2 linked regions of the Lactiplantibacillus plantarum genome follow. The protein of the gene in region 2 interacts with the protein of the main gene of each other region in a pairwise test. Links are inferred from orthologs where the notes say so. Each region holds a gene or a part of one and is shown on either strand. Other genes may lie near its edges. The genes, in order: E5260_RS12480 and topA.

Region 1 (3,266 bases), 930 kb from region 2 along the record:
TAACTTTACCAAAACTATACAAGCAATTTACACAATCGTCATTCACAATTTACAAACGATTAGTAATATTAAGCATGTTCCGAAGCAATCAATTACGTGTAACCGTCGGACGGTGATGTTGCTCCATCACTAGTCGTAGCACTCCTACCCAGTTTTGCTATGATGGTTGCCGGGTTGGTTGCTTAATTTTGATAGTCAATTGAAGAAGGGGAGTTTCAATTATGAAAAAAGCACTGACACTCGGCGCATTGGCAGTAACGATGACCATTTTACTAGCTGGTTGCGGCAGTAGCTCAGCCACAAGTACGAAGAGTACTAGTAGCAGTAGTGGTAGTTCCAAGACTACTAAGATCGTTGCAACTGGTTCAACCGCTTTACAACCATTAGTGGAACAGGCTGGACAGGCTTACCAGAACGAACATGCTAACGTGACCATTAACGTTCAGGGTGGTGGTTCAGGAGCAGGCTTAAGTCAGGTGGCGAAGGGTTCAGTCAATATTGGGAACTCTGATTTATTTGCACAGGAACAAAAGGGGTTAGACGCCAAAGGGTTAGTTGACCATAAAGTGGCTGTTGTGGGGATGGCACCCGTTATTAATAAGGATGCCGATGTCACTAATATTTCAAAAGAACAACTTATCAAGATTTTCCAAGGCAAGATCACTAACTGGAAAGATGTTGGCGGTAAGGACGAAAAGATTACCGTCGTTAACCGTGCTCAAGGTAGTGGGACCCGGGCGACGTTTGAAAAATGGGGATTAGACAACGCGAAGGTCGCAACTAGCCAAGAACAAGATTCGAATGGGACCGTTCAAAAAATTGTTAGCACCACGCCTGGTGCCATCAGTTACTTAGCATTCTCATACGTTAAGAGTGACGTTCAGGCGCTTTCTATTGATAACGTCAAACCAACCGAAGCTAACGTAGCGACGAACAAGTGGAAGATTTGGGCTTATGAACACATGTATACTAAGGGGCAACCAACTGGGGAGTTGAAGAACTTCTTAACTTACATGACTTCTAAAGCCGTTCAAGGTAGTTTAGTTGAGAAATTAGGATATATTCCATTGACTTCGATGAAGGTTGATCGTGGCCAATCTGGTGCAATCACTAATTTAAAATAAATAACAGACAAAAAGTCGAGCGATAGCTCGACTTTTTTTATGGGCCGCAATTAGTGCAACGCGGACTTTAACAATGAAAAAACAAATCATCGGCTCAAGTGCTGGGTGTTATTGTTAAGACGAGTTGGCTGTTTCGATTTTGACTGCCAATCAAAGTTTGTGAGGCTCCCAATTATATATAACCAGCAATCTAGTTGCCAGGCGTAGTGACCGGAATTTCTGTAAATTGTTCACCTTGCTCCGAAAAGGTAACTTGACCGCTCAAGAGGTTAGTGATGTCCTGCTGAATCGTTGCAATTTCGGATTGAGTGACTGCGATGATTTGTGTGACTTGAACACCGTAGTCGGTATTCAGGGTCGTTAGCTTATTTTGTTGTAAATAGTAGGTTAAAGCATCGACGTTACGATAGTCGAGCGTGATGGCGATGCGGGTTTGTAAGATTCGCTGAACCTTACCACTGACTTCAATTGCTTGCGCGGGGGTGCCATTATAAGCTCGGATCAGTCCACCGGCGCCAAGCTTGATACCACCAAAATAACGGGTCACGACCGCAAGCACGTCGTGTAGCTCGTTGGTCTTGAGCACTTCTAAGATTGGTGAGCCCGCAGTTCCGACTGGTTCACCGTCATCACTCATCCGCTGAATATGATCATCATCACCAAGCATGTAGGCGAAACAGTTGTGGTTGGCCTTAGGATTATCTGCTCGAACAGCGGCAATCTTAGCTTGAGCATCTACTTCGTCACTGATGCGGTATAGATGAGCGATGAAGCGAGACTTTTTGATGGTTTGTTCAAATACCGTGTCTTGGGTGATGGTGTAGTAGGGTTTAGTCAAATTAATCGGTTCCTTTCGTGAATAAATCGTTAAATGGCGTACTTGATAACTAAGGAGGTGCGCACAATGGAAGCACAAGTCTTATACGGTCGTCAGCTCGCATTATCTGCAAATGAGGCTGCCGCAGTACCTGCTGGCACGCAGATACTGCCAGCCATGCAGGTTGATGAACATCAAATTATCTGTCAGCGTTGCGGCAGTCACTTGGACCGACTGCGAGCCCAATTACCCAATCAGCAATATTACTGTTATCAATGTTTAAATTTAGGTCGAGTGAGTACACTAGTTAAACTCTATCATATGCCAGAACCGAATGCTTTTGCAACGGTCCCGGTTTGCACGTGGCAAGGAACCCTAACGCCCCAGCAAGCGGACTGCGCGCAATCAATCAAAGCTAACTTCATGGCGCATAAACGGCAATTATTATGGGCGGTGACGGGAGCTGGAAAAACTGAAATGCTGTTTCCAGGTATTGCGTGGGCGTTAGCGCATCAGTGGCGGGTCGCCATTGCTTCACCACGAGTCGATGTTTGCTTAGAGTTAGCACCCCGGCTCCAGGCGGCCTTTGCTGATGTTCAAATTGCTGTGCTATATGGCCGCAATCCCGCTCCCTATCAGTATACGCAGCTGACGATTTGTACGACGCATCAATTGCTACGTTTTCGTCAGGCGTTTGACGTATTGATCATTGATGAAGTTGACGCGTTTCCGTTTGCTGCCAATCCCCGTTTGGCGTTTGCAGTGAATCAGGCAGCTAAGGTGGAGGGGGCCATTCTTTATTTGACCGCGACGCCCAGCCAAAGTTTGTTGTCCCAAGTTCATCGTGGTGAGCTTGCAATCAGTTATTTACCATTGCGGTTTCACCAACATTTATTACCGGCAATTAAGGTTAAGCTACAGCCAAATTGGGCTCGGCTCTTGCAACAAGGAAAATTACCACGAGACCTTATCCGGCAACTCCAACAGTATCAACAACAGCACCAGCGCTTTTTACTATTTGTTCCGCGCATCCAACAATTAGCGCCAGTGTTTGCGGTACTCCAACACTATTTTCCCCATATGACCGGAGAGACGGTGTACTCAGCCGATCCTGAGCGACTGACTAAGGTTCAACAAATGCGGAACCAGCAGTTTCAATACTTAGTTACGACGACGATATTGGAACGAGGGGTGACGTTTCCGGGAATCGATGTGATTGTGCTTGGTGCGGACGACGAAGTGTTTTCTACGGCTGCCCTCGTCCAGATTGCAGGACGGGTCGGACGCAGCAGTGAGCGTCCGACTGGCCTCGTCTGGTTTATTTG
Region 2 (8,465 bases):
CGACTTCCTTGGCACTCATATCCTTAGCATGTAGCTGCATTGCGCGAGCTGCGGCTAAGGCAAAGTTACCACCAGAACCAATGGCTAAGACGTCGTTATCCGGCGTGATTACTTCACCACTCCCAGAAACAAGTAACATGTCATCTTTGTTCATGACGATCAACAAAGCTTCCAATTTCTGTAACGCCTGGTCACTGCGCCATTCCTGGGCAAGCTCAACGGCTGCCCGTTGTAAATTCCCAGAAAATTCGTTGAGTTTCTTTTCAAAACGATCTTCAAGGTTAAACGCATCCGCGACACTCCCGGCAAAACCTACGACGACCTGATCATTATAAATCCGCCGAACTTTATGGGCTGTCCCTTTCATTACGACTTTTTCACCCATCGTGACCTGACCATCACCGGCCATGGCGTTATGGCCGTTTTGGCGAACGGCGCAAATGGTAGTTGCTTCAAATTTCGTTGTCATGTTCAGTCTCCTTTGTCGATTCCCGCGTTGCCCGTGGGAAAAATTGACGATAATCTTGTTGTAAATGTTCCTTTGTCACGTGCGCATAAATTTGCGTCGTTGACAAACTTGTATGACCTAACAGCTCCTGCACGGTCCGTAAATCGGCACCATTATTCAGCATCTGCGTTGCAAACGTGTGTCGGAGCATGTGGGGATGAATATCAGCCGTTAAACTACTTTTCTTAACGATTTGATTCAAGACATATTCGATTCCGCCGCCAGTAATGGGGCCGCCGTGACGATTAATAAACACCGTTTGGTGCGTTTGACCATACTTGGCCATCACGGGCTGCCGGCAGACGGTTTCGTAATGCTGAAGCGCGGTAGCCGCGTACCGACCAAATGGGACGTAACGTTCCTTGTCGCCCTTCCCACGAATCAACATCATTTTTAGGTCGTAATCAACGTCGGCTAATTGTAGATCGACACACTCACTCAGCCGAATCCCAGTACCATACAGGACTTCTAATAACGCCGCGTTCCGGGCCCCCATCACGCTATCATCCGCATAGACAGTTTGAAATAATACGTCCAGCTCCTTTTGATAGAAAAAACGGGGTAAGCGCGCCGCGTGTTTTTTGAGTTGGACGTACACGAAGGGATTCAATTTAGCTAAATCATTCTTAACCAAAAAGTTATAGAACGACCGCAAGCTTGAAACTTTCCGAGCAATTGAATTGCGGGTCAAGTGCCGGTCATATAAATGACTTAAATAGACGTTAACGTCCAACCGGTCAACTTCAGTATACGCTTTCGCGCCGCCATTTGCCGTTAAGAAATCATTAAAAGCTTGAATGTCTTCCCGATAAGCAGCAGCGGTCTCTTCCGAATACTGTCGTTCAACCCGAATGTACTTTAAAAAGAGGGTTAAATAATCCGTTTCCATGCAAAAACCTCCATACGTTGCTACTTTAGCAAAGTATGGAGGAAAACACAATTATGCACCCTGTCAATGGGGCAATATTTTAGTTGTTAACGGTCAATGTTTCATCTTTAAAAGTCGTCAGGTCAGCCAAGGCCCGTTCAGAAATCGCCGTATTACGCTCACGCTTATCCCGAATGCGCTGTTTGAGTTTTGGCATAATGCCAAAGTTGGCGTTCATGGGCTGGAAGTTGCTAGCACTCGTATGCGTGATATAGTGGGCCATCGCCCCCATCATCGTGTCCGTTGGAAAAACGACCGGTTCTAAACCAAGTGCTAAGCGCGCTGCGTTGGTTCCAGCAACGATGCCACTCGCTGCACTTTCAATATAGCCTTCGACACCCGTCATTTGGCCCGCAAAAAACAAATCGGGCCGTTGCTGTGTCTGATAAGTTGGCGTTAATAGTTTCGGTGACTTCATAAAAGTATTACGATGCATGACGCCATAACGGACAAATTCAACGTTCTCCAGACCCGGAATCAGTGAAAAGACCCGTTTTTGTTCGCCCCACTTAAGATGAGTTTGGAAGCCGACGATATTATATAGATCACCAGCGGCATCATCTTGGCGCAACTGAACGACCGCAAAGGGTTGTTTGCCCGTCTTCGGATCTTCAAGGCCCACTGGTTTAAGTGGGCCAAATAGCATCGTTTGGCGCCCACGTTGTGCCATCACTTCGATCGGCATGCAGCCTTCAAAGACATCTGAATTTTCAAAATCATGCGCTTCGGCCATTTCGGCGTGAATCAACGCGTCATAGAAAACGTCAAATTCGGCTTCCGTCATTGGGCAGTTCAGATAGGCCGCTTCACCACGGTCATAGCGTGATTTGAGATACACCTTGTCCATGTCGATCGAATCTTTCGTTAAAATCGGTGCGGCCGCATCAAAAAAGTGTAAGTCATCTTCGTCGTTAAACGCTTGAATCGATTTCGCTAAGGACGCCGCCGTTAATGGTCCAGTCGCTACGACCGTAATGCCATCTGGGAGACTAGTAATTTCTTCATTAATAATTTCAACATTAGGTAACGCGGTGATTGCAGCCGTGATTTCTGCAGAGAACGTATCCCGATCAACGGCTAGCGCACCGCCAGCTGGGACAGCGTGGTGTTCAGCCGCTTGCATCACGATCGAATCCATCTGCCGCATTTCGGCCTTTAGTAGGCCCGCCGCGTTGGCTAATTGGTTCGCCCGCAGTGAGTTCGTGCACACTAATTCAGCAAATTGCGCCGTGTGATGGGCGGGAGTCATTTTGCTGGGCCGCATTTCATACAGCCGGACATTGACGCCCATATTAGCAATATGCCAAGCGGCCTCTGAGCCGGCTAAACCGGCGCCGATTACGTTTACTGTTGGTATTGATGCCATCCAGAATTCCTCTTTTCTTGTTGTCATACCATTGATAGTATTGTTGTCATCATACCTGAGAAACTAGCAGAAGACAACTAATGGCATCAGCAAATCCTGCAATGACATGTCCACCGTCAAGCTTAAAGCGAACATTAATTTAAACGGGCGTTTATTTTCCCGATAAAACACTTGTTAATCAGTTGAAATTGCGAATTTTATCAACGTATTTTCACAAATTGTACGCATTGTTTGACAATGCACAAAAAAAGATCATCCGTAGATGACCTTTTCTTCATTTATTTTTGAACGTTTTCGGTATAATCGCCATTCGGACAAAGCACTTGCTTGCCACCTTTGAGCTTCTTTTCGACCAGGTAATGGCCATCCTTCGGGCAATCACGGCCAACCGGTTTATCCCAAGAGACAAAGTCACAATCTGGGAAGCGGGAACAACCATAAAAAATCCGGTTCTTCTTCGATTTCCGCTCAATGACCTGGCCCTTCTTACATTGCGGACAAACGACACCAATTTCTTTAACGATTGGCTTCGTATTACGACAATCCGGGAAACAGGAGCAGGCAAAGAATTTGCCGTAACGGCCCATCTTCACAACCATTGGCGCGCCACAAATATCACAATTGAAGCCCGCTAATTCGTCTTTGATTTGGATCTTCTCCATACTTTCCTCAGCCGTTGCAACTTCTTTAGAAAACGGCTTGTAGAAACTATCGACGACTTTGACCCAGTTTTCCTTACCTTCTTCAGTCGCATCCAACTGTTCTTCTAAACTGGCAGTAAAGCCGACATTAACGACATCCGGGAAGTATTCCTGAATAATATCGTTAACGATCTCACCGAGTTCAGTCGGCACAAACCGGCGCGCTTCTAATTTGACGTAGTAGCGCCGCTGAATCGTATCCAGGGTTGGTGCGTACGTTGATGGCCGCCCCACACCATTTTCTTCCAATGCTTTGATGAGGTTGGCTTCAGAGTAACGTGCGGGTGGCTGGGTGAAGTGTTGTTGCGGATCAGTCTTCGATAACTTGACCACATCACCTTCACTTAAATCTGGTAAGACGTTATTCTTTTCCGTCTTATCGTAGATCTTCGTAAAACCAGCAAACTTCGTCTTCGACCCGTTCGCCCGGAATTGGACGTCATTTTGGTCGATCGTGACCGCCATTGTATCAAGTACTTCGGGCGTCATCTGACTAGCCACAAACCGTGACCAGATCAGCTGGTATAACCGGAATTGATCCTTCGTCAAGTAGTCTTTGATGCTAGCTGGTGTCCGGAAGACGGATGAGGGTCGGATTGCTTCATGGGCATCCTGAGCGCCTTCTGGTAACTTGCCCTTGACAGGTTTGGTGGCCGCATATTCTGCGCCGTATTCTTTATGCAAGAATTGTGACGCTTCGTGCTTCGCAATCGACGAAATCCGCGTCGAGTCAGTCCGCATATAAGTGATTAAGCCGACGCTACCTTCCTTACCACCAACATTGATGCCTTCATATAATTGTTGTGCTGCCATCATGGTCTTACGCGTCCGGAAATTCAACTTCCGGTTGGCATCCTGTTGCATGGTAGAGGTTGTAAATGGCGGCGCCGGGAACCGTTTACGTTCTTTTTTGACGACTTTGACGACATTAAAATCGCCATTCCGGTCTAATTGGCCCAAGATTTTTTGCACCGCATCGTTGTCATCCAACGGTTGCTTCTTACCATGGGTTCCATAAAAACTTGCCATGAATTTGGAACGACCCTTTTGAAATTCACTATCGATCGTCCAATACTCTTGGGGTTTGAACGCTTTAATTTCATTTTCACGTTGAATGATCAAATCTAGCGCGATCGATTGCACCCGACCGGCCGATAACCCCTTTTTGACCTTTTTCCACAATAATGGACTAATTGAGTAACCCACTAACCGGTCCAAAATTCGCCGGGCCTGTTGGGCATCCACTAGATCCATATCAATTGAACGCGGTTCCTTAAAAGCGTTTTTGACCGTATCCTTGGTGATTTCATTGAAGACGACCCGGTTTTTATCCTTAGGGTCAAGTCCTAATAAATAGGATAAGTGCCAAGCAATGGCTTCCCCTTCACGGTCCGGGTCAGATGCGAGGTACACGGCTTTGGCTTTTTTAGCCTCTTTCCGCAATCCTTTGATCACATCACCCTTACCGCGAATCGAGATATAGTGCGGTTCATAGTCGTTATCCACGTCGACACCCATCTTGCTCTTCGGTAAATCTCGAATATGGCCCAGACTAGCGACGACTTTATAAGAACGACCTAAATATTTCTCAATCGTTTTTGCTTTAGATGGTGATTCCACGATCACCAATTTTTTAGCGGGCGTTTTGCTTTTCCGCTTGGTAGCAGTTTTAGTTGCGGTCTTCCGCTTTGCCGCCGGTTTGGCTTTAGTTGTACTTGCAGCCACTCGATCAGCTCCTTACAGGTTTCATTATCATTATTATAAATATCAGTTTAAGAAATCCCTGTAATCATATTTCAAAAATTTCGTGTTGTCAAATTTTTGGTAAAAACTCTTCTATTATATGTCGCGAATTTAAGACTGGTTTGGCCCCCGCAACGATCAATTGATTGCACCCAACTGAAAATGGTGCATCAATTGGTCCAGGTACCGCCAGAACGTTGCGATTGTTTTGTAACGCGATATTAGCAGTGATCAGACTCCCAGAATGGGCCTGCGCCTCGACCACGATAACCGTTTGGCACAGCCCGGCAATAATCCGGTTACGAGCAACGAAGTGGTATGGTTCCGGACCCACCCCCAGCGGGTACTCACTGATTAGTAAACCGACCTGACTAATTTGCTGCTGTAGGTCACGGTGTTGACGGGGGTAACTAATATCCAGCCCGGTCCCAATCACCCCGATTGTCGGTAAGTTAAAACGAAGGGCGGTCCGATGTGCAAAACCATCGGCTCCCTTCGCTAGTCCACTGACAATGGTCAACTTTGCCGTTGCTAACGGTGCCAATAATTGCGTCGTGACCCGTTCCGCATACGATGTGGCCTGCCGAGCACCAACAACCGCAAGTTGACGTGTCGTTAGTAACGCACGCTGCCCGCGCAAAAACAACACTAATGGTGGTTGATAGGCTTCTAATAAGGCCGGTGGGTAATCATCATCCAAGATTGTTAAAATATCAAGCTGCGCATGGCGTTTTAGTCGCTGTTGAAACGCCATACTTTGCCAATCAGCGGTAAAACGCCCCTGCTGACTAGCAGTTAAATGGGCCAACTTACCTAATCGGCGGGGATCAGTGACGACCGTCTGAACCTGCCGACAGTGTTGTAACACGCGTACCATCCCGGCATACCCGATGCCGTGCGCTAAATGTAATCGAATCAATAAACTTCTTAATTGCATGTTATCACGACTCCTTAAGTTCGCCCTTGTTGACATTAGTCGTCAACGGAACGGCTTCTTTAAAGAGTAGTTACGGATTTAGACCCGCTTAGCATTTCGAACCGGTGAAAAAGATTGGCGATGAATCGGCGTAGCGCCGAGACTGGCCAACCCGGCCAAATGCTTAGCAGTCCCGTAGCCCATATTATCAGCAAAGTCGTACCCGGGATACACTTGATCATACATTGTCATTAAGTGATCCCGGACGACTTTGGCGACAATACTAGCCGCCGAGATGCTCGCGCTTTTCGCATCGCCCTTGATTAGACGGGTCTGTTCAATTGGTACCGGCACCTGCATCGCATCAACTAGTAAACGTGTTGGCCGGACGGACAGGTTACGGACGGCTTGGGCCATTGCGACTCGGGTCGCCTCATAAATGTTTAATTGATCAATTTGTTGGGCATCCGCAACGCCGATTCCCACGGCAACCGCTTCTTCTAGGATCCGTGGCATCAGGGCCGCCCGTTTCTTAGCGGTTAATTGCTTTGAATCATTGACTTCTAGCAAATCAAAATGATCGTCCAAGACTACAGCGGCAGTTACGACTGGTCCAGCTAACGGGCCGCGACCAACTTCATCGATCCCAGCAACGTATTGTCCGCCGTGGGCCCAAAAATCCCGTTCTAAACGCATATGTTGATTAAACCGTGTCACTAACGCCGCCTGTTTTTCAGCTTGTCGCAAATAGTGTTGATAAGCCTGTTGTACGCCCTTGCGAGGATCGGCTTGAGCCGCGGCTAGAAGCGCTGCCGTTGGTTGGTCAGCCAGTAGCCGTTTAAAATCCGCAATCGTTCGTTCAGGCATCGGGTTGATCCCCCGTTAAGTCGAGCGTAAAACGACCGAGCCGGCCCTTGCGAATATCTAAGAGGAAGGCCACGCAGAAACGTTCCCAGTCATCGCGCATCCCCGCATTTTTCGTCATCGCAATCAGTAATTCCGGATTTGGTAAGGCCAACTGCTCAGCCGTCAAATGATAACGATCGACTAAGCGTGCCGCGTAGTGCTGCTTGAAGAAGTCCAAGGCAAACAAAGCGACGTCATCGTTAGGATAGATATTTTCCTTAATCGCACCCGTGACGGCCAGCTTGGTACCAACGACTTGGTCTTCAAACTTCGGCCATAAAATCCCTGGGGTGTCGAGTAATTCCAATTTATTGGACGCTTTGAGCCACTGTTGGCCCTTGGTAACGCCCGGACGATCACCGACTTTGGCAATTTTTTTATTGACAATATGGTTTAATAAGGTCGATTTACCAACGTTGGGGATACCGACACAAACTGCGCGGATTGGCCGATTAGTAATGCCACGGGCCGCAATTTTTGCTAACTTGTCAGCTAACATGTCACTAGCCGCTTGCGTCATTTGCTTACCAATCGTACGGCTACGTGAATCGACCGCGATCGCAACTTGACCCTGGTCTTCGTAATACTTGACCCAGTCAGCTGTCGCTTGGGGATCTGCCAAGTCCTTCTTGGTCATAATTAAGAGGTGTGGTTTTTGTTGGACCGTTTTTTCAATTTCTGGATTCCGGGAAGCCACTGGGATCCGGGCGTCGACCAATTCAAAAACAATATCAACTAAATGTAAATTGTCCTGAATTTGATGAATCGCCTTGGCCATGTGACCTGGGTACCATTGAATATTTGCCATTACGTTGTGCTCCTTTTTCTCGTGGCGTGAATGCCTTCAAACTTTGATCATTGTTAAAATTCTTGAGCAGCACTGGCTGTCAAGCCGATGCTGCTAGCTCCAGTGGCGACATGCTTAAGTGCTTTGCACCAACCGCCACTAATGCACTCGTTCAACGAAATCGTTGGTCGCTATGCCGCCCATGAACTAAAACACCGGACACTTGCTAGTCCGGGACTGGCATGATGCAGCAATCTATATTTTACCATGTTTACATCGACCATGCTTCGAAACCGCCCATTGATCTGCTGCCCAATACATCCGCACGTTAATTTAGCTAACCGGAACATCGACACCATTTTATTGGCTGCAGGCTTGCGGTAGCTGTCAATTAGCTCGTTAGTCAAAGCACATCGCATATCACCCTTAGCGTTTCATTAATAATACCCGCCGATACAATCATACACACAGTTCACCCACTACAAATACAAACAAGCGCGACGTCACAGCCCTCATCATCAAGATGGCCGCAACATCGCGCTTGTTTGATTGTCGTTTGATAGCCGTCAGCTAACTAACTGACGTGACTTAATCCCAGAATTTAGCTGCA

The links.
Region 1: the proteins of topA (region 2) and E5260_RS12480 interact in binary tests that used the Escherichia coli proteins (3 or more experiments, as listed by UniProt). The link is inferred for Lactiplantibacillus plantarum from one-to-one orthologs.

Annotation. Positions count from the first base shown.
Region 1 is NZ_CP039121.1:2,648,284-2,651,549, reverse strand. The notes cover bases 139-3,098. They hold E5260_RS12480 (YigZ family protein), read right to left. Parts: upstream 1,963-3,098; coding sequence 1,315-1,962; downstream 139-1,314. Other genes in these bases: E5260_RS12475 (DEAD/DEAH box helicase), read left to right, coding at 2,029-3,098; E5260_RS12485 (phosphate ABC transporter substrate-binding protein), read left to right, coding at 222-1,124. Also shown: more of E5260_RS12475, read left to right, coding at 3,099-3,266.
Region 2 is NZ_CP039121.1:1,712,733-1,721,197, forward strand. The notes cover bases 2,655-5,643. They hold topA (type I DNA topoisomerase), read right to left. Parts: upstream 5,229-5,643; coding sequence 3,081-5,228; downstream 2,655-3,080. Other genes in these bases: trmFO (FADH(2)-oxidizing methylenetetrahydrofolate--tRNA-(uracil(54)-C(5))-methyltransferase TrmFO), read right to left, coding at 2,655-2,802; dprA (DNA-processing protein DprA), read right to left, coding at 5,317-5,643. Outside these bases: hslV (HslVU peptidase proteolytic subunit), read right to left, coding at 1-469; tyrosine recombinase XerC, read right to left, coding at 453-1,397; more of trmFO, read right to left, coding at 1,477-2,654; more of dprA, read right to left, coding at 5,644-6,183; E5260_RS07950 (ribonuclease HII), read right to left, coding at 6,262-7,029; ribosome biogenesis GTPase YlqF, read right to left, coding at 7,022-7,876; E5260_RS07960 (cobalamin-independent methionine synthase II family protein), read right to left, coding at 8,444-8,465. UniProt on the Escherichia coli protein: Releases the supercoiling and torsional tension of DNA, which is introduced during the DNA replication and transcription, by transiently cleaving and rejoining one strand of the DNA duplex.